Regions from separate parts of the Allobosea sp. 10N428 genome, predicted to be linked through region 3. Evidence: riboswitches for the same ligand, from Rfam matches in the RefSeq annotation. Region 3 holds a riboswitch; each other region holds the start of a gene.

Region 1 (6,587 bases), on a different contig from region 3:
AGCGACTCGCCCTGATCGGCCCGAACGGCGCCGGCAAGACCACCTTCGTCAACCTCGTCACCGGCCGCATCCCGCCGAGCGCAGGCAGCGTCCGCCTCGCCGGCGAGGACATCACGGGCCTGGGCGCCGTGAAACGCGTGCGACGCGGTCTCGTCCGCACCTTCCAGGTGACCCGCCTCTTCCCGGACATGACGCCGGAAGAGCATGTGGTGATGACCATCCTGCAGCGGCTTGGCCGGGCGACGCGCATCTTCGCCCGTTTCCACGGAGCTTCCGAAGCACGCGACGAAGCCGACGAGATCCTCGCCATGCTCGGGCTTGCCGAGGTCGCGCGCCGCAAGGTCGCCACCATTGCCTATGGCCAGCAACGCCTGCTGGAAATCGCGATCGCGCTGGCGCAGCGCCCGAAGGTGCTGCTGCTCGACGAGCCCGCGGCCGGCGTGCCCTCCGCCGATACCCCGCGCATCGAGGAGGCGCTGGCCCGCCTGCCCGCCTCCCTCGCGGTTCTGATGATCGAACACGACATGGACCTCGTCTTCCGCTTCGCCAAGCGGGTGGTAGTGCTCGCTGCCGGCGAACTCATCTTCCAGGGCCTGCCGGCCGATGTCGCCAGGGACCCTAAGGTCCGTGAAGCCTATCTCGGGAACTACGCGCATGCCGGCAGCCACGCTTGACGTCCGCGGCCTGAGCGCCGGCTACGGCCAGACCCATGTGCTGGAGGATGTCTCGTTCTCTGTGCCGGCGGGCGGGCGCCTCTCCATCCTCGGCCGCAACGGCATGGGCAAGACCACGCTGATGGCGAGCCTGATGGGGCTGACCCGCCGCTATGCCGGCAGCATCAGCGTTGGCGGCACGGACATCACCGCACTCGGCACCGCCGCCCGCGCCCATAGCGGCATCGGCCTCGTCCCCCAGACACGCGAGGTATTCAAGGGCCTGACCGTGGAGGAAAACCTCTTCGCCGGGCTGAAGGGCCGCCCGCGCAGCGCGATCGAGGAAGCCTACGCGCTCTTTCCCCGCCTGCAGGAACGCCGCCGCAACCTGGGCTCGCAGCTTTCGGGCGGCGAGCAGCAGATGCTGGCGACGGCCCGCACCATCCTCGGCGAGCCCTCGGTACTCCTGCTCGACGAACCGCTGGAGGGCCTGGCCCCAGTCATCTGCGACATGCTGATGGAAGCCTTCACGCGGCTCGCCGCGAGCGGCGCAATGACAATCCTCTTCGTCGAGCAGCGTCTGGAAAGCGCGCTCGCATTCGCCGAGGACGTCATCATCCTCGAACGCGGACGCATCGTCTGGTCGGGCAAACCCGACGCGCTGCGGAGCGATGCCGCCGTGCTCGAACGCTATGTCGGCGTCGGCGGGCTGCATTGAGCTTCACCGCACCCAAACCTAGCCGTCATCCTCGGGCTTGACCCGAGCATCTCGGAAACCAGCGCCTTCTCGTCACGAGATCCTCGGGTCTGCACTTCGCCCGAGAATGACGGATACCCAAGCCGGCAGACAGCGCCGACTCACACCACCAGATCGAGCGGCGGCACCGGCTCGCCGCGCGAGACGTGCTGCATGTTCGTGAACATCCGCTTCACCACCGGCGCGAAATTGTCGGACGCCATGGCGGCGAGATGCGGCGTGGTCACGAGATTATCGAGGGTGAGCAATTCGCTCTCGGCCGGGAGCGGCTCGATCTCGTAGACATCCATCGCCGCGCCGGCGATCTCCTTCGCCCTGAGCGCCGTGACGAGATCGGCCTCGTTGACGACGCCGCCGCGCGCGACATTGATCAGCACCGCCGTCTTCTTCATCGCCTTCAAGGCCGCCAGATCGATCAGGTCCTTGGTTTCGGGCGTCAGCGGGCAATGCAGCGAGACGACATCCGCCTGCGTCAGGATTTCGGCCAGCGACGCATGCTTTACGCCCAGCGCTGCTTCTTCGGCGGCATCGAGCGGCGTGCGCTTGCTGTAGAGGATGGTGCAGCCGAAGCCCTTCAGCAGCTTCGCGACATTCTTGCCGATCGCCCCGAAGCCGACGATGCCGACCGTCTTGCCCGAGAGCGTATAGGTATCCGACGGCAATTGACCCGTGCGCCAATGGCCCTTCTTAAGCTCAGCATTGCCGTATGCGATGAGGCGCAGGGTCGACAGCATCAACCCGATCGCGAATTCGGAAACGGCCACGGCGTTGGAGCCGGTCGTGCGCGCGACCTGGATGCCCAACTCCTTTGCGGCAGCGATGTCGATGTTGTCGTAGCCGACGCCCCATTTGTGCAGCAGCTTCAGCTTTTTCGCCGCCCGCAGCACATCGGCGGAGACGCCGACCTGCCCGGAAATCGCATAGTCGGCCTCGGCGATGATCTCCTTCATGTGCTCGTCGCCGCGCGCGGTCCCATGCGTCAGCACGAAGCCATCAGGCAGCAGCGCACGCAGCCGGTCGGCCCGCTCGGGGCTGGTCATATCGAGGAGAACGATCGTCTCGGGCATGGAAAGGTCCGGAAATAGGTCAGATGGTGAAGCGTGCGCCGGCACGGGCAAGCCCGCCGGAGATGGCGACCGGCGTGCCATCGGCGCGCCAGCAGGCGGCGCCCGTCAGCGTGCCATCCGGGTTGAAGGCGATGGCATTCATCCCGCCGGCGACGCGCGGCGAACGCAGGATCCTGTGGCCGCGGGCCGCGAGCTCCTGCGCGACCGCTTCGGGGATGGCTTCCTCGAGCTCGAGCACGCCGCCTTCTGTCCAGACGCGCGGCGCCTCGACCGCTTCCTGCAGCGTCATGCGGTGGTCGATCAGGTTCACGATCGCCTGCAGCGCCGACGGGAAGATGCGCAATGCACCCGGCAATCCCAGCGCGAAGGCAAGCTTGCCCTCCTTCAGCGCCATCATCGGCGCCATCGAGGTGAAGACCCGCTTGCCCGGCGCGATCGAGAGCGCGCGGCCGGGATGCGGATCGAAGTTGAACATGTAGTTGTTGGCGATCATCCCGGTGCCCGGAATCTGCACGCAGGCGCCGAACAGCCCGTTGATCGTCTGCGTCGCGCTGACGACATTGCCTTGCGCATCCGCGACGGTGACATGGGTGGTGTCGGCGGATTCACCGCCCGAAAGCCCGGCCGTCCAGCTCTTCGCCCGGCCGATCTCGATCAGGGCGCGCCGCTCGGCCGCATAGCCCTTGTCGATCAGCCTGTTGACCGGCACCTTGACGAAGGCGGGATCAGCCGTCGCCACCGCCCGGTCGGCGAAGGCGATCTTCAGCGCCTCGGCCAACAGATGCACCGCATCCGCCGAGCCGAAGCCGAGCGCACCGATATCGTAACCTTCGAGGATGTTGAGCATCTGCGCGATATGCACGCCCGAGGACGAGGGCGGCGGCGGGCCGATGATCTCATAGCCGCGATAGGAGCCGCGGATCGGCTCGCGCAACTCGATGCGGTAATTCGCGAGATCGGCCTGATCGATCAGCCCGCCATGGGCCGCCATGTAGTCGGTCAGCGCCCGCCCGAGCCGCCCACCATAGAGCGCATCCGGCCCCTCCACCGCAATCAGCTTCAGGCTGGCGGCATAGTCCGGCTGAACCAGCCGCATGCCGGGCTGGAGTGGCTGGCCGCCCGGCAGCAGGAGCGCGGTGAGGCCCGGATCGCGGGCGAGATCGGCGGCGTTGTCGGTGATGCAATTCGAAAGATAGGGCGTGACCACGAAGCCGCGCTCCGCCAGACCGATCGCCGGCTGCAGCACCTCGGCCAGCGGCAGCGTGCCGAAGCGCGCCAGCGCCTCGCACCAGCCCTTGAGCGCGCCCGGCACTGCAACGGCCTTGGCGCCGACCACGTTCTCGCGGTCGCGTGTCTCGCGCTGCCTGCCGATCTCGTCGGACAGGCAGTCATACATGTCCGGAGTCGCGTGGCCCGGCGCGGTCGAGAGATTGTCGATCACGACATGGCGGCCGTCCGCGAGGCGGATATGACTCAGGCCACCGCCGAGAATGCCGACCATCATCGGCTCGGCCACCGTCAGCGCGAACAGCGACGCCACCGCCGCATCGATCGCATTGCCGCCGGCGAGCAGCATCTGCGCGCCCGCCGCCGAGGCGAGCGGATGATTGGTGACGACCATCCCGCGCGAGCCGGTGGCCGGCTTCTTCTCGCAGGTGAAGGAGGCGATGCGGGGCGGCGGCGCGGAAAGGTTCATGGCCGGCACAGAAACGGTTTTGAAGGCCGGCGTCGAGCCTCTTCTTCGGCATGCGCGCCATGTCAGGATTTCGAGTCGGCTCCAACCTGGCCTTGCGCCGGCAACGCTTGACAAGCCATGGCCCGAAGCCCCACCTAAACCCTGTTCCCAGGGGGGCCTCGCTAGGAGGCTGAGATTCCGCCGGCTGGCTCTTGAGACCGGCAACGCGGTGACCCTCCGAACCTGATCCGGATCATACCGGCGTAGGGATGCGGGACATGCGGCCATCCAAGGCCCTGATTCCAGCTTGCGCCCGTGATCCTTTTGCGATCGACGCTCCCGGCTTGGCCGCGAGCGTCCGAACGGAGTGGGCCGCAGTGACGCAAGCCGAGATCATCGAGGCGCTGCTGGCGTTCATCGCGCTTCCCGACGCGTCGGAAGCCGAGTTCGAGGCGATGGCGCTGAAGGTCTTCGCCTATCAGTTCCGCAACAACGAGCCCTACAAGCGCTTCTGCTTGCAGCGCGGCCGCACGCCGCTTTCGGTGAAGCGCTGGCGCGACATCCCGGCCGTGCCGATCACCGCCTTCAAGGACCTGACGCTGAGCTGCAGCCCGCCGGAGGCGTCAAGCCATGTCTTCATGACGAGCGGCACAACACAGGGCGTGCGCGGCCGCAGCTACCACCCGACGCTCGCCGTCTGGAAGCGCTCGATGCTGGTGAATTTCCGCGCGCGTTTCATGCTTGGCCGCGAGCGCATCCGCATGGGCATCCTCTTCCCAGATGAGACGGCGCTGCCGAATTCCTCGCTCGGGCATTATCTCGGGCTCGCCCGGCGCGAATGCGGAACGCCCGATTCCCAGGTCTTCATTGGCGCCGCCGGTCTCGATCTGGATCGTTTACTGCCGGCGCTCGCGCAGGCCGAGGCCAGCGGCGAGCCCTATGCCCTGCTCGGCGCGAGCTATTCCTTCGTGCCACTGATGGATGAGCTCGCGGCACGCGGCCTGCGGTTTGCTCTGCCGGAAGGCAGCCTCATCCTCGACACCGGCGGCTTCAAGGGCCAGTCGCGCGAACTTACGCCGGACGAATTCTATGACGGGCTCGCCGCCGCCTTCGGCGTGCCGCGCTCATCCTGCATCAACATGTACGGCATGACCGAGCTGAGCTCGCAGCTCTACGACGACGGCAATGCGGTCTGCCCGTCGGTGAAATCCGGCCCGCACTGGATCCGCAGCCGCGTCGTCGATCCGCTGAGCGGAGCGGATTTGCCGGAGGGCGAGCGCGGCGTGATCGTCCATCACGACCTCGCCCATTTCAACTGCGTCGCGGCGATCCTGACCGAGGATGCCGGCGAGATCGTGCCGGGAGGCTTCAAGCTGCTCGGCCGTGTCGATGGCGAGGCCTCGAAGGGCTGCTCGGTCGCTGTGGCGGAGTTCCTCGCCGCGGCGCGGGGCTGACGGACGTGATCGAGCATGCGGGCCATCTGCCGGGCCTGAGCCGTGAGGCACTGCGCTGGCGCGAGGTCGGCCACAGCGCCTGGGGCGAGAGCGTCTCGGTCGCGCTGCCGGAACTCGACGAGGCTCAGGCTGCGACGCTCTGCGAGCATGTGCGCAACAATGCCCGCGCCCGGCTGAAGCGGATGGACACGGCGCGCATCGTCGCGGCGATCGACGCCGCCGTCGCGCGCCTGCTCGACCGACAGCACCCGCTACGGCGCAAGGCCGAGCACCTTCTACCGATCGTCACCGGCTATGACCGCGAGACGGTCCGGCTCGGCCTGACCGGCTATCTCAAGACCTTCCGGCGCCCGCAGCTCCTGCGCTTCCTGGCCGAGGATTTCGCCAATCCCGCCATGCTCGACGGCTTCCAGCCGACGGCCAAGGGCGGTTACCTGCGCGCCCATGGCCCAGAGCTCCTGCTGCATGTCTGGGCCGGCAACGTCCCGGCGCTCTCGCTCTGGAGCCTGATCTGCGGATTGCTGGTCAAGGCCGGCAGCGTCGGCAAGCTCGCTTCGGCCGAGCCGCTGACGGCCGGTTGGTTCGCGGGCCTCCTCGCCGAAATCGACCCGGAACTCGGCGAATGCCTCGCCATCGTCTGGTGGAAGGGCGGCAAAGCGGCTGCCGAACCGGCGTTCCTGCGCGCGGCCGACACCGTCATGGCCTATGGCGGCAACGACACGCTCGCGGCACTGCGTGCGAAACTGCCGATCACGACCCGCTTCCTGCCGCATGGCCACAAGATCGGCTTCGGCGTGATCGCGCGCGAAGCGCTCGACAGCCGCAAGGCTCCGGCCCTGGCCCGGCTCGCCGCCCATGACGTCGCACGCTACGAGCAGCAGGGCTGCTATTCGCCGCAAATGCTCTTCGTCGAGCGCGGTGGACGCGTCAGCCCCGCCGAATTCGCGCGCTACGTCGCGCACGAACTCGCCGCCCTCGCCT
Region 2 (6,587 bases), on a different contig from region 3:
GCAGCCCAGTCCGGTCACCCGGCTCATCAGCGGATGCCCGAAGGCCACGGAGAGCTTGCCGGAAGGACCGTCGATCGCGTCGACAGCCCCTGTCGTCGCGCGCGTGACGCCGGGGGAGCGCTCCAACAGCCAGGCCAAGGCCGCCATCTCGGCGGCGTTGCCACGCACGACGACGCCCGGCAGCCGCAAAACGTCCTCGGCCAGCCCCAGCCGCAGGGGCGACAGCTCGACGAAGACCGGGTCGAGCACCAGCGGAATGCCGCGTTCGCGCGCCACAGCGACGAGCTTCGGGATCGCGCGCTCGCCCTCAGGGCTGATCGTGCCGAGATTGATCAGGATCGCGCTTGCCCCGGCCGCGACCGCCGCAACCTCCTCGGGATGACCAGCCATCGAGGGCACGGCCCCGAAGGCGAGCAGCATGTTGGCGGTGACGTTCTGCGCCACGGTATTGGTCAGGCAATGGATGCGCGGGCGGCGCTCGGACACCCGCGCGAGGATCGACGCGACCTTGGCCGCGTCGAGGCTGTCGTTCATGCCGCTCATTCGGCCGCAGGTAGATAGATGCTGCCACCCTTGTCGAGGAATTCCTTCGACTTGGCCGCCATGCCTTCAGCAGCCATGGCCTCGAGACTCGCCCTCTCATTGTCGCTCATCGCGAGAACCTCGGCGCGCAGGTCCTGCGTGATCTTCATCGAGCAGAATTTCGGCCCGCACATCGAGCAGAAATGCGCGACCTTGTGGGCATCCTTCGGCAGCGTCTCGTCGTGGAACTCGCGCGCCGTGTCGGGGTCGAGCGCCAGGTTGAACTGGTCCTCCCAGCGGAAGTCGAAGCGGGCGCGGGAGACCGCGTCGTCCCTGATCTTCGCCGCCGGGTGGCCCTTGGCGAGATCGGCGGCATGGGCGGCGATGCGGTAGGTGATGACGCCGGTCTTGACGTCGTCCCGGTTCGGGAGACCCAGATGCTCCTTCGGCGTGACGTAGCAGAGCATGGCGCAGCCATACCAGCCGATCATCGCCGCGCCGATGCCAGAGGTGATGTGGTCATAACCCGGCGCGATGTCGGTGGTCAGCGGTCCGAGCGTGTAGAAGGGCGCCTCGCCGCATTCGCGCAGCTGCTTGTCCATGTTCTCCTTGATCTTGTGCATCGGCACATGGCCGGGGCCCTCGATCATGACCTGGCAGCCCTTCGTCCAGGCGACCTGGGTCAGCTCGCCCAGCGTCTCCAGCTCAGCGAACTGGGCGCGGTCATTGGCGTCGGCGATCGAGCCCGGACGCAGGCCGTCACCGAGCGAGAACGAGACGTCGTATTTGCGCATGATGTCGCAGATCTCGTCGAAGCGCTCGTAGAGGAAGCTTTCCTTGTGATGCGCCAGGCACCAGCGCGCCATGATCGAGCCGCCGCGCGAGACGATGCCGGTCACACGGCTGGCCGTCAGCGGGACATAGGGAAGGCGAACGCCGGCATGGATGGTGAAGTAGTCGACGCCCTGCTCCGCCTGCTCGATGAGGGTGTCCTTGAACACCTCCCAGTCGAGCTTGATCGGATCGCCGCCGACCTTCTCCAGCGCCTGATAGATCGGCACCGTGCCGATCGGCACCGGCGAATTTCTGAGTATCCAGGAGCGGATGTTGTGGATGTTGCGGCCGGTGGAGAGGTCCATCACCGTGTCGGCACCCCAGCGGATCGCCCAGACCAGCTTCTCGACCTCCTCGGCGGCACCCGAAGTCACGGCCGAATTGCCGATATTGGCGTTGATCTTGACCAGGAAGTTGCGGCCGATCGCCATCGGCTCCAGCTCGGGGTGGTTGATATTGGCCGGGATGATGGCCCGGCCGCGCGCGATCTCCTCGCGGACGAATTCGGGCGTGACGAATTCCGGAACGACAGCGCCGAAGCTCTCGCCGTCGGCATGGCGCTCCCTGGCGCCTTCCATCATGGCGGCGCGGCCGAGATTCTCGCGATGGGCGACATAGATCATCTCGGGCGTGATGATGCCGGCCTTGGCGAACTCGTATTGCGTCGCCATCTGGCCGGGCTTCGCCTCGAGGATCGGGCGCTCGGCCGGGCAGGCCGGCACGAGCTGCGCTTCGCTGATATGGCCGTTATCGGCGGCGGTGACGGCGCGGCCGGGCACGGTCTGGAAGCCGCGGGCATCGAGCCAAGCGCGGCGCGGCTGCGTCAGGCCGGCATTCAGGTCGATCCTGGCGTCGGTCTCGGTATAGGGGCCGGAGGGATCGTAGATGCGCACCAGCGGCTCGGCATCGGTCGTCAGCACGACCTCGCGGAACGGCACGCGCATCTCGGGATGCTCGGGCGCGGCGACATAGATTTTGCGCGAGCCGATGATCGGGCCGGTCGTCACGCTTTGCGGCGCGGTCTTGACGCTGTTCTTCTGGGGTTTTGCGTGGGCATTCATGAGGATCTCCTCCTTGCGACAGGTCAGGAGATCCGGGCTTGAAAGCGGTACAGTCGCTGTCTGCGGACAAGGCTCGGCCCTGTGCACGCGTTCCAGTCCCTCCGCCGGTATGACCCGGATCAGGTTCGACGGGTTCGGCTTCGGAAGCCATCTCAGCCCTTGCGGGCACCCCTCGGAACAGAGGCGAGGTTAGGCGCAGAGAAGTCGCTTGGCAACGGCCTCAGCGACAAACGATCGAAGCTGGGGAAAGGAGATCAGGCGGTGCGGTCGACGAGGCCGCCCTGACCGGCCGGGAGCGTCGCCTTGGCTGCATCAGCGCTTTGCTGGAGCATGGTGACGAGGCTTTGCTCGGCCTGCGCGTTCTGCCTGAGCATCTCGACCGATAGCGCCTGCTGCGTCGAGGCGGCCTGCATCGTGACGATGCTGCGGGAAACGGAAGCTGCGTCGCTCATGCCGGCGACGCTAATGCGCCCGCCTTGCGAAATCCTGAACGACCTTCAGGGCCTGATGATCGACGGCACCGAGCGCGGCATCGGCGGGTCGCGACTCGGCTGCGGCGGACCAGCCTGTGCCCTGTCATAGCGCTGCTCACGCCTGTCGGCGCGAGGCCGCATACCGCGTTCCCCTGCCGGCGGCCGCACGGCCTCATCTGCACGCGGCGCCGCCGGCACGCCTGGAGCAGGCTGTTTCTCGGCGGGGGGAGCATTCTGAGCCCATGTCGGAAACGGCGCGAATGAACAGGCAAGCACCAGACCTGCCATCGCCAGAGCGGACATCTTCATGGCTGCATCTCCCATCAGCGACTCCTCCGGAAGAGAAACCGCTGTGGGCGTGCGGGGTTCCCCGCACGCCCACAGCGAACGGGGCTGCCCTTGGAGCAGCCCCGCCCGAGGATCAGCGGTTCTGGCCGGTCAGCAGCGGCGTGATTCGCCGCAGCGTCACGCGCCGGTTTTCGCGGGATGCCCCTTGCGTCTGCACCTTCAGATACTGCTCGCCATAGCCCTGGGTGGTCAGGTTTTCCGGCGGGATCTGGAAGTCGCGCGTCAGGATCTCCCCGACCGACTGGGCCCTGCGATCCGAGAGCGAGAGATTGTCGACATCGGCACCAACCGCGTCGGTGTGGCCCTCGACGAGGAAGACCTCGTTCGGCGAGCCCTGCAGCACGCGCCGGATCGAATCCGCGATCACTGCGAGGCGCTGCGCCTGGTCGGGCGTGACCTGCCAGGAGCCGGTCTCGAAGGTGATCGTGTCGATATCGACACTGCGCATGCGGGCGCGCAGATCCGGCGAATAGCGGACCTCGTCCAGCGTGTAACGGCGCGGGATCGCGGCGATCGGCGGCGCCATGATCGTCTCGTAGATCAACGCCTCGTCGGCCTGGTCGGCATCGACGATATAGCGCTCGCGCGGGATCGGCAGCGGCGGCGGCGGCAACACGACGATATCGTCGGCGAAGCGCCCCGGGCGATCGCGCAGGGTGTTGTCGATGATCACCACCTCGCGGTTGTCGCGATCGATGCGGGTGCGGCGGATCAGCCGGCCCTCCTCGTCGGTGATGGTGACGATGCGCGTGCCGTCGGGCCGCTCGAACACCGTCCGCATCTCGCCGTCGCGGCGCTCGGAACGGCCTTGCCAGCCGAGATCGCGGAAACGCTGGTCCTCATCGCGGCGGATGATGGCCCGGCCGTCATCGTCGCGGATGATGGTGCGGCCGGGCTCGCGGATGACGGTAACGTCACCCTCGCGACGCTCTTCGCGCCGCGCCCTGATGTCGTCGAAGCGCTGCGCTCCCTGAACGGCCATGATGCCGCCGATCGCGCCCACGCCGAGGCCGATTGCACCGGCCACGCCCGGCGAGATGCCGCCACGACGGCCTTCGCGCTGCGGCGGCTGGCTGGGGAAGACCCCGCCGGCCGGCGGCTGCGCGGGAGCCGTGCCGGGCTGCGTCGGTGCGACACCGGGCTGCGCCGGAGCCGGCACCCCAGGAGCGGCTGCCGGAGGCACGCCCGGAGCGGGGCGTGCGGGCTGAGCGGGCGCCAGCCCCGCGGGCGGCGTGCCCGGGGGCGGCGTCGGAGACGCGGCGCCGGGTTGGGTCGGAGCCGGAGCGATCGGAGCCGTGGCCGGAGGTATTGCCGGGCGCAGCGGCTGTGCCGGAACTGCGCCGGCCGGTGGGGTCGGAGCTGTAACGCCCGGCTGCGCGGGAGCGGCGCCCGGCTGCGGCGCTGCGCCCAGCGGGCGCTGGGACGGAGCCGCAGACGGCGGAACAGCCGGCCCCCCGCGCGGAACCGCGGAGGGCGGCGCGCCGGCGCCGGGCTGAGCGGGTGTGCCGGGAGCAGCGGAAGGCGGAGCTCCGGGCGGACGCGGCTGCCCCGCGGGAGCCGAGGGAACCGCACCTGGCTGCGGAGCAGCCGCCGGAGGACGCGCTTGAGGCGGAGCAGCCGAAGGCGGAATGGCCGGGCCGCCGCGCGGCACCGCCGAAGGCCGCGCACCGGGCTGGGCCGGAGCGGGTGGCGGAGCTGCTTGCGGGCGCAGGCCGGGTTGCACGCCGGGCGCGGCAGCCGGCGGTGCAGGCGGCTGAGGCGCTGCGCGCGGCGGTGTCGGCAAAGTGGGTTCAGCGGGCGGACGTGGCGGCGTCGGCCGGGCCGCGGGCGGCTGCTGAGGTACAGGCGCCATGTTCGGGGCGGGGCGCGGAGCGGGAGGCGCCTCACGCTGCGGCATTGGCGGGCGCTCGGGCTGCGGACGCGCAGCAGGCGGCTCGGCACGCGGTTGCGGCGCGGGCATCGTGGGAGGCTGCGGCCGGGGAACAGCCGGGCCGGGCTGCATCTGCGGCGGGCGCGGAGCCTGGGGGGCGCCCGGCGCGGCGGGGCGCTCGGGACCGCGCTGGCCCGGCTGCCCACCCGGCGGACGGTGCTGCTCCTGTGGCCGCTGGCGTGGTCCCCGTCCCGGCTCCTCGTCGCCGGCTGCAGGGGCCTGGGCCAGCCGGTATCCGGCTTCGGCAAAGGCTTGCCCGGTCTGCGAAATGACGAGGGCCGGCAGGACGGTCCCGACCAACAACCAGCGTTTCGTGCGCATTGCAATTCCCGTTGTTCGTTTCAACGCGCGGGTATCAGGCCGGTCAGGGCCTGAACCCGCGATGAAGCGAAAACGGCAGGAATCGGGCAGCGGTTCCGATCGGACGGGTCAGAGCCCGGCTTCGGCCTTCACATAGGCTGCGATCTCGGCATGGGTCGCGAACCAGCAGTCGCCCTTGGCCTTGGCAAGCCGGACCAGCTCTTCGAGGATCCAGAAGCGCGAGCGGTAGGTGATGACATGGGGATGCATGGTCAGCAGGAAGAGGCCGCCTTCGGCATAAGCTCCCTCGAACTCGCGGCGGAAGATGTCGAAGACCGCCTCCGGCGGTGTGTAGGGCCGCAGTGCCTGGAAGCGGTTCATGCTGAGATAGGCCGCGTCGTCGCGAATCCATTCGACCGGCAGCTCGACCATGCCGGTCGCCTCGCCCTTCTCGACGATCTCGTAAGGATCGTCATCGGCGAAGAGCGAGGAATCGTAGAGCAGCCCGAGTTCGCGCTCGACGGCGAGCGTCACCTCGGAGAAATCCCAGGACGGGGTGCGCATGCCGACCGGGCGGATGCCGGTGATCTTCTCCAGCGTATCGGCCGAGCGCAGATGCAGTTCACGCTCATCGGCCGGCGGGACGGCCGTGTTGACCTCATGGATCCAGCCGTGAAGGCCGACCTCGTGCCCCTCGCCGACGATCCGGCGCTGCTCGTCGGGATAGAGCAGTGCTGTCACAGCCGGTACGAAGAAGCTCGCCTTGATGTCTTCCTTCTCGAGGAGATTCAGGATGCGCGGGATGCCCACGCGATTGCCGTACTGGCCCCAGGACAAGCGCCCGACCGATTTGCCGCCGTCTCTCAGCTCATTGGTCTCGTGGTCGACGTCGAAGGAGAGCGCGATCGCGCAGCGGGCACCGTTCTTCCACTTCGCCGGCTTCAGGTTGCGGCCGGCGCGCACCTGCTCGACCTTGCCGCGCCAGATCTCTTCCGGCCATTGCCAGGGCAAGAGTTCCACGAGTTCGGCGTCGCTCATCGGCTGTCTCCTCAGATCGTCGCAGCGCCCGGCAACACCGGCACGGCGGCGAGCAGTCGCTTGGTGTAGTCGTGCTGCGGA
Region 3 (6,587 bases):
CCCGGTGAAAGCCGTTTCGTCGACAGCGAGGGGCGCTGGCGCGGCCAGCACCCGCCGGCCTATCTGCGACGCTATCCCTTCATTGGCGGCGATATCGCGGCCGAACAGCAGATCGTCTGCATCGATGGCGGCTTCGCGGGGCTGCAGAACGAGGCAGGCGAGCGACTTTTCGGGGAAGATGGCGAACCGGCAGAAGCCCTGCAGCGCGTGATAGGCTTCGTGGCCGAATATGCCGAGGCAGCCAAGGTAACCGCAGCTTTCACGGCCGAATTGAAAGCTCTGGATCTGTTCCAGACGATCAACATCGACATCCGCGCGGCCGATGGCGCGACATCCAGCTACAGCGGCTTCTCCGCGATCAGCGAAGAGCGCCTCAACGCGCTTTCGGACGAGGCCTGGAGCGATCTGCGACGCAAGGGCTATCTGATGCCGATCCATGCCCATCTGATCAGCCTGGCGAACTTCGCGCGGCTCGGCGAGCGCCTCTGACACAGATCTCGCCCCGGGCCATGCAAGTGCTTGCTGATCACGCAGGGATGTTGGCCCGGAGAGCTCAGTCTGCGCCCGCCCGGCCGCCGGCGATGATTCGCACCGACCCGTGGTCGTCATTTCGGAGCTGGATTGGCTGAATCTTGGGCACCCCCGAGCCCCGAGGTAGGTGGATGCCATTTTGCGCAACCACTTCTTGGAGCCTGCCCGCGCGCCCGACCGGGGGCGGCCAACCCTGTGGTCGTTTCGAATGGTCCGTCAGCGATAGCACGGTTGCGCCACGGCCAAACGTTCGCGTTATCCGAGCGACCCGCGGCGGTCAGGGCGAGGATGCGATGCGCCTTGAGGAGCCCATCGCTGCGATCGCCCCGTGGTGCGCAGGCGAAATCAACGCAGGCGAATCCTCGTCCCCGAAGGTTTTGCACGAGTACGCGCAGAGGGCTGCCTCCCAGGCATCCCTCCCGAATTTCGGAGCCGTCGCCGAAAAAAGGTGATGGTTTTCAGATGGGTGAAGAAAGTGGCGGAGACGGAGGGATTCGAACCCTCGATACCCTTGTGGGGTATGCTCATTTAGCAAACGAGTGCCTTCAGCCTCTCGGCCACGTCTCCGGCGAGAGGCTCTATGCCCGATTGCAGAGGCCTTTGACAAGTCTCGCCGACAACTTCCTTCGCGCGACCTGTGTATTCGCGCGGGCGCATCTCCCGATCACTCCCGTGCGAAGGGCGCGGTCGGGAGGTGCGAGGCCGCCGCAACGGAGCCTTGCGCCGGCTCCGCTTGCTCCCCGGCGGCGCTGCCATTAAATTGGCGCTGTCCGTTGGGGTGCCGAAAGGCTGAGAGGCGTGGTTCGCGCCAACCCATCGCACCTGATCCGGGTAATGCCGGCGAAGGGAACGGTCTTCGGCTCGCAGACACCTCGCTCGCGCCTCAGGCCGCTGCCTTCCCGGAAGCAGGGAAAGCATGACGCCAGAACGTCCTCACTCAGTCCTGACAGCCGCTGTGGTCGGCGCTGGCGTCGTCGGTCTGGCCTGTGCCACCGAGTTGCTGGCCCGGGGTGTGCAGGTCGTCCTGCATGAACGCGGCCCGCGCATCGGCGCCGAAGCCTGTTCCTGGTATGCCGGCGGCATGCTCGCGCCCTGGTGCGAGGGCGAGAGCGCCGAAGAACCGGTGATTCGGCTCGGGCAGCAGGCGGCCGATTGGTGGGAGCGCCATGCCGGCGGCGTCGCTCGCAACGGCACGCTCGTGGTTGCGCCGAGCCGGGACCGTTCGGAGCTGCGCCGCTTCGGTCAGCGCACCGACCATTTCGAGGAGATCGACGGCGAGGCCATCGCCGGGCTGGAGCCCGATCTGGCCGGCCGCTTCTCGCGCGGCCTGTTCTTCTCCGCCGAGGCGCATCTCGATCCGCGCCAAGCCATAGCGGCCCTGGCCAAACGCCTCGTCGCAAATGGGGCCGCCCTTCATTTCGGCAGCGCGGTCGAGCCGGCCGATCTCGATGCCGATATCGTCCTCGACTGCCGCGGGCTGGCGGCGCGCGATGTCCTGCCCGATTTGCGCGGCGTCAAGGGCGAGATGCTGCTGCTCCGGAGCGACGAGATCCAGCTGTCGCGGCCCGTCCGGCTGCTGCATCCGCGCATCCCGCTCTATATCGTGCCCCGCGCAGACGGCCTCTTCATGGTTGGCGCGACGATGATCGAGAGCAGCGAGCGCAGCCGCATCTCCGCCCGCGCCATGCTGGAGCTGCTCGGCGCGGCCTATGCGCTGCATCCCGCCTTCGGCGAAGCGGAGGTCGTCGAGATCGGCACCGATGCCCGCCCGGCCTTTCCCGACAACCTGCCGCGGCTGACGCGCCGCGGCCGCGTGATCCATGTCAACGGGCTCTATCGCCACGGTTTCCTGCTCAGCCCCGCCATGGCGCGGATGGCGGCGGAGGCCGTGCTGAACCCGCAAGCAACACCGGAGATGCTGCATGACCTTGCTGCTTAACGGCGCGCCGCAGGAGATCGCGGCGAAGACGCTGGCCGAGGCGCTGGCCGAGCTCGGCTTTGCCGACCGCATCGTTGCGACGGCGGTGAATGGTGACTTCGTGCCGGCGCGCAAGCGGGCGGACGTCGCCTTGAGCGAGGGCGACCGCATCGAGATCGTCGCGCCGATGCAGGGAGGCTGAGATGGCATCCTTCTATGGCTTCGCTCCGCAGAACCCGCTTTTCCTCGGCACGGCGCAATATCCGTCTCCCGCCATCCTGGCCGAGGCGGTGAAGCGCTCGGGCGCCGAGGTCGTCACCGTCTCGCTGCGCCGGGAATCGGCCGGCGGTGCTGGTCAGGCCTTCTGGGCGCTCATCCGCGAGCTCGGCGTCAGGGTGCTGCCGAATACGGCGGGCTGCCACACCGTCAAGGAAGCCGTCACCACCGCACAGATGGCGCGCGAGGTCTTCGGGACCGACTGGATCAAGCTCGAGGTGATTGGCGAGGACGACACGCTGCAGCCGGACGTGATCGCGCTGGTCGAGGCGGCCCGCATCCTCGCCGATGACGGCTTCAAGGTTTTCCCCTACACCACGGAGGACCTCGTCGTCGGCGGGCGCCTCCTCGATGCCGGCTGCGAGGTGCTGATGCCCTGGGGCGCGCCGATCGGATCGGGCAGGGGACTCAACAACCCCTACGGCCTGCGCAGCATGCGCCAGCACTTCCCCGACATTCCGCTCGTCGTCGATGCCGGCATTGGCCTGCCCTCCCACGCCGCGCAGGCGATGGAGATGGGCTATGACGGCATCCTGCTCAACACCGCCGTCGCCAAGGCCGGCGATCCCGCCGCGATGGCAGAGGCTTTCGCGCTTGCCATCCGTGCCGGCCGCCAGGCCTTCGCCGCGCAGCCGATCGAGGCGCGCGACATGGCCGCTCCTTCCACCCCCGTCATGGGCAAAGCCTTCCTGGCCTGAAAGTCTGCTCCCGCATGAAGCTCGACCCGTTCTACCCCATTTTCGACAGCGCCGACTGGCTGGAGCGGATGCTGCCGCTCGGCGTCAAGCTGGTGCAGTTGCGCGTCAAGGATCGTTCCGAGATCGAAGTCGCACGCGAGATCGCCCGGGCTAAGACGCTCTGCGCCGCGGCCGGCTGCGTGCTGGTCGTCAACGATTATTGGAAGCTCGCTATCGCGGAGGGTTGCGACTTCATCCATCTCGGCCAGGAGGATCTCGACGACGCCGATCTCGGCGCGGTCCGCAAGGCGGGGCTCAGGCTCGGCCTTAGCAGCCATGACGAGCCCGAGCTGGAGCGCGCGCTGGCGGCAAAGCCCGATTATGTCGCGCTCGGCCCGGTCTATCCGACGATTCTGAAGCAGATGCGCTTCGGCCCGCAGGGGCTGCAGCGGCTGGGCGAGTGGAAGCGCCGTATCGGCGATCTGCCGCTGGTCGGCATCGGCGGCATCTCGCTGGAGCGCGCGCCAGGGGTCTTCGAGGCCGGCGCCGACATCGTCGCAGCCGTGACCGACATCACGCTGAATGCCGATCCCGAGGGGCGGCTGAAGGCCTGGGTCGCGGCGACGCGCGGGCGCCTCGCCTGACAGGCGTCATTCTCGGGCGGAGCGAAGCGCAGACCCGAGAATCGCATGACAAGAAGGCACTCGTTTCCGAGATGGTCGGGTCAGGCCCGACCATGACGGCGAGGCAGCGCTTCAGCTCTCGGCTTCCGCCGACATCGTGTGACCATCGACATGGCCGAGGCTGCGCTCGGGGTCGAGCCGGTCGCGCACGCGCTGCTTCAGCACCTTGGAATCCGGGAAGCCGCCATCGGCCTTGCGGTCCCAGATCAACTCGCCGTCGTAGTGGATCTGGAAGATCCCGCCGGTGCGCGGGATCAACGCGACCTCGCCGAGATCCTGCCCGAAGGTCGAGAGCAGCTCCTGGCCGAGCCAGGCCGAGCGCAGCATCCAGTTGCACATCGAACAATAGGTGATGGCGATGCGGGGGGCGGGCTTGGTCTGTGTCATGACAGGCTACCATCCGAGAGGAGTTCGCCCCGACATCCCGCTTCCGTCGCCGCGACGCAAGCCTGAAAGCGGCATGTCGGCTCGGTTTTGTCAGCCGGCCATCGTGCTCAGGCTGCGCGAGGGATAGCGCAGCGCGACGTCGAAGGGATTGAGCTTGGCGCCCAGCGCCTCCGCCTCGCTGCGTAGCATGGCGATGATGTTCGGCAGCCGGTCCTCGCGCAGCCGCTCGGCGAGGGTGCCGACGCTGAGCGCCGCGACGACGCGCCCCCGCGCATCGAAGACCGGCACGGCAACGCCGGCCATGCCAGGGATGAGGCCGGTGTTGAGATTGACCGAGCCTTGCGCTCGGGCCGTCGCGATGGCGTTGCGCAAAGCGGCCTCGTCGAAGAAGCCGCGATCGAGCAGGCGGGGCATGTTGAAGCGAATCACCGCCTCGCGCTCGTCGTCGGGCAGATGCGCCAGCATGGCGAGGCTGCCCTGGCCGATGCCGAGCGGCACCTTGCCTCCGATGTCCCCGGTGAAGGAGCGGATCGGGAAGGGGCCCTCGATCCGGTCGAGGCAAACCGCGTCGTAGCCGTTGCGGACGAGCAGGAAGATCGTGTCGCTCAGCGTGGCCGAGAGCCGCAGCAGCGCAGGCCGGGCGAGCTCGCGCAGGCCGCCGGCCTGGCCGGCGCGGGCGGCGATGACGAAGAAATCGAGCGCGAGCCGGTAGCGCTTGCCGCCCGCCGCCTGTTCGACGAAGCCCTCCGCCATCAGGTCGCGCAGCGCGCGATGCGCCGTCGGCTGGCCGCAGCCGGCAGCCTCCGCGATGTCCTTCAGCCGCATGCCGTCGCCAGCGCCCTTCGAGAGGATGCGCAACAGCCCCAGCGCGCGGCGAAGCGAGGAAACGGGTTCGTCGACTGCTTGCATGTGAGAAAATCAAATGTGAAATGAAGCAATAAAAATTCTACATAGAGAAATTTTGTCAACATAAATTCTCTAATGCGGAATTGAAGATTGACGAATTTGTGTCGTCTCCCTTTGCTTGCACCCATCGCAGTCCGGCTTTTCCGGCGAACGGAAAGCCTGCCGATCGAGGTGTTCATGGGCTTCCTGACGCTGCAATCGCTGAGCAAGGTCTTCGGCGACTTCACCGCCGTCAGGGATGTCGATCTCAGCGTCGCCAAGGGCGAGTTCGTCTCGCTGCTCGGCCCTTCCGGCTGTGGCAAGACGACGACGCTGCAGATGATCGCGGGGCTGGTCGAGCCGACCAAGGGCGCGATCACCCTCGATGGACGCGACATCACCCGCGAGAAGCCAAGCCGCCGCGGTCTCGGCATCGTCTTCCAGAGCTATGCGCTCTTTCCGCATATGACGGTGGCTGAGAACGTCGCCTTCGGCTTGGAGATGCGCAAGGTCGCCAAGGCCGAGCGCGACCGGCGCGTCAAGGAGATCCTCGGCCTCGTCCATCTCGCGCCTTTTGCCGAGCGTTATCCGCGTCAGCTCTCGGGCGGCCAGCGCCAGCGCGTCGCCATTGCCCGCGCGCTCGTCATCGAGCCGCCGGTGCTGCTGCTCGACGAGCCGCTCTCCAATCTCGACGCCAAGTTGCGCGAGGAGATGCAGTTCGAATTACGCCGCATCCAGCGCAGCGTCGGCACGACCACGATCATGGTCACGCACGACCAGGCCGAGGCGCTCTCGATCAGCGACCGCGTCGTGGTGATGGAGCAGGGGCGCATGACGCAGATCGACGCGCCCTATCGCCTCTACGAGCGCCCGGCGACGGCCTTCATCTCCTCCTTCGTCGGCAAGATGAACCGCATCGATGCGGTCTGGCGTGCGGGCAGGGCCGAGGCCGGCGGCGTCGCGCTGCCCAGCGAGGCGGCGAGCCTGCCCGATGGTTCTGCGGCTATCCTGACGCTGCGGCCCGAGAAGATCCTGCTGAAGCCGGCCGGCCAGGGTTTATTGGACGGGAGGGTCACCAGCCGCTTCTTCCTCGGCAGCTATTGGCTCCTCAATGTCGAGACGCCGGTCGGGCCGATCCTGGTCTCGGCGCCGAACCAGGGTGGCGAGCCGGCTGGCGAAGGCGAAAGCGTTGCGCTCCACTGGCAGCCGGACAGTGCCGTCGTCGCGACT

The links. A riboswitch is a leader RNA that binds a small molecule or an ion and turns the genes downstream of it on or off. The one in region 3 is predicted to bind thiamine pyrophosphate.
Region 1: it holds a riboswitch for thiamine pyrophosphate, as region 3 does, so the genes downstream of both, AC1DDA_RS18705 (LuxE/PaaK family acyltransferase) here and thiO (glycine oxidase ThiO) in region 3, are expected to answer to the same signal.
Region 2: it holds a riboswitch for thiamine pyrophosphate, as region 3 does, so the genes downstream of both, thiC (phosphomethylpyrimidine synthase ThiC) here and thiO (glycine oxidase ThiO) in region 3, are expected to answer to the same signal.

Annotation. Positions count from the first base shown of each region.
Region 1 covers NZ_JBFTIC010000006.1:67,347-73,933, forward strand. Annotated here, with positions in the region: gene AC1DDA_RS18685 (ABC transporter ATP-binding protein) at 1-674, shown strand, start outside; gene AC1DDA_RS18690 (ABC transporter ATP-binding protein) at 655-1,371, shown strand; gene AC1DDA_RS18695 (2-hydroxyacid dehydrogenase) at 1,512-2,477, opposite strand; gene ggt (gamma-glutamyltransferase) at 2,497-4,173, opposite strand; TPP riboswitch at 4,313-4,440, shown strand; gene AC1DDA_RS18705 (LuxE/PaaK family acyltransferase) at 4,530-5,606, shown strand; gene AC1DDA_RS18710 (acyl-CoA reductase) at 5,612-6,587, shown strand, end outside.
Region 2 covers NZ_JBFTIC010000004.1:456,300-462,886, forward strand. Annotated here, with positions in the region: gene AC1DDA_RS16160 (hydroxyethylthiazole kinase) at 1-534, opposite strand, end outside; gene thiC (phosphomethylpyrimidine synthase ThiC) at 540-2,417, opposite strand; TPP riboswitch at 2,496-2,600, opposite strand; gene AC1DDA_RS16170 (hypothetical protein) at 2,672-2,869, opposite strand; gene AC1DDA_RS16175 (OmpA family protein) at 3,312-4,397, opposite strand; gene AC1DDA_RS16180 (polysaccharide deacetylase family protein) at 5,598-6,506, opposite strand; gene AC1DDA_RS16185 (dipeptide ABC transporter ATP-binding protein) at 6,518-6,587, opposite strand, start outside.
Region 3 covers NZ_JBFTIC010000001.1:643,022-649,608, reverse strand. Annotated here, with positions in the region: gene AC1DDA_RS03055 (SapC family protein) at 1-489, shown strand, start outside; tRNA gene AC1DDA_RS03050 (tRNA-Ser) at 1,008-1,098, opposite strand; TPP riboswitch at 1,296-1,397, shown strand; gene thiO (glycine oxidase ThiO) at 1,475-2,470, shown strand; gene thiS (sulfur carrier protein ThiS) at 2,454-2,651, shown strand; gene AC1DDA_RS03035 (thiazole synthase) at 2,653-3,423, shown strand; gene AC1DDA_RS03030 (thiamine phosphate synthase) at 3,438-4,046, shown strand; gene AC1DDA_RS03025 (Rdx family protein) at 4,158-4,472, opposite strand; gene AC1DDA_RS03020 (IclR family transcriptional regulator) at 4,563-5,381, opposite strand; gene AC1DDA_RS03015 (ABC transporter ATP-binding protein) at 5,556-6,587, shown strand, end outside.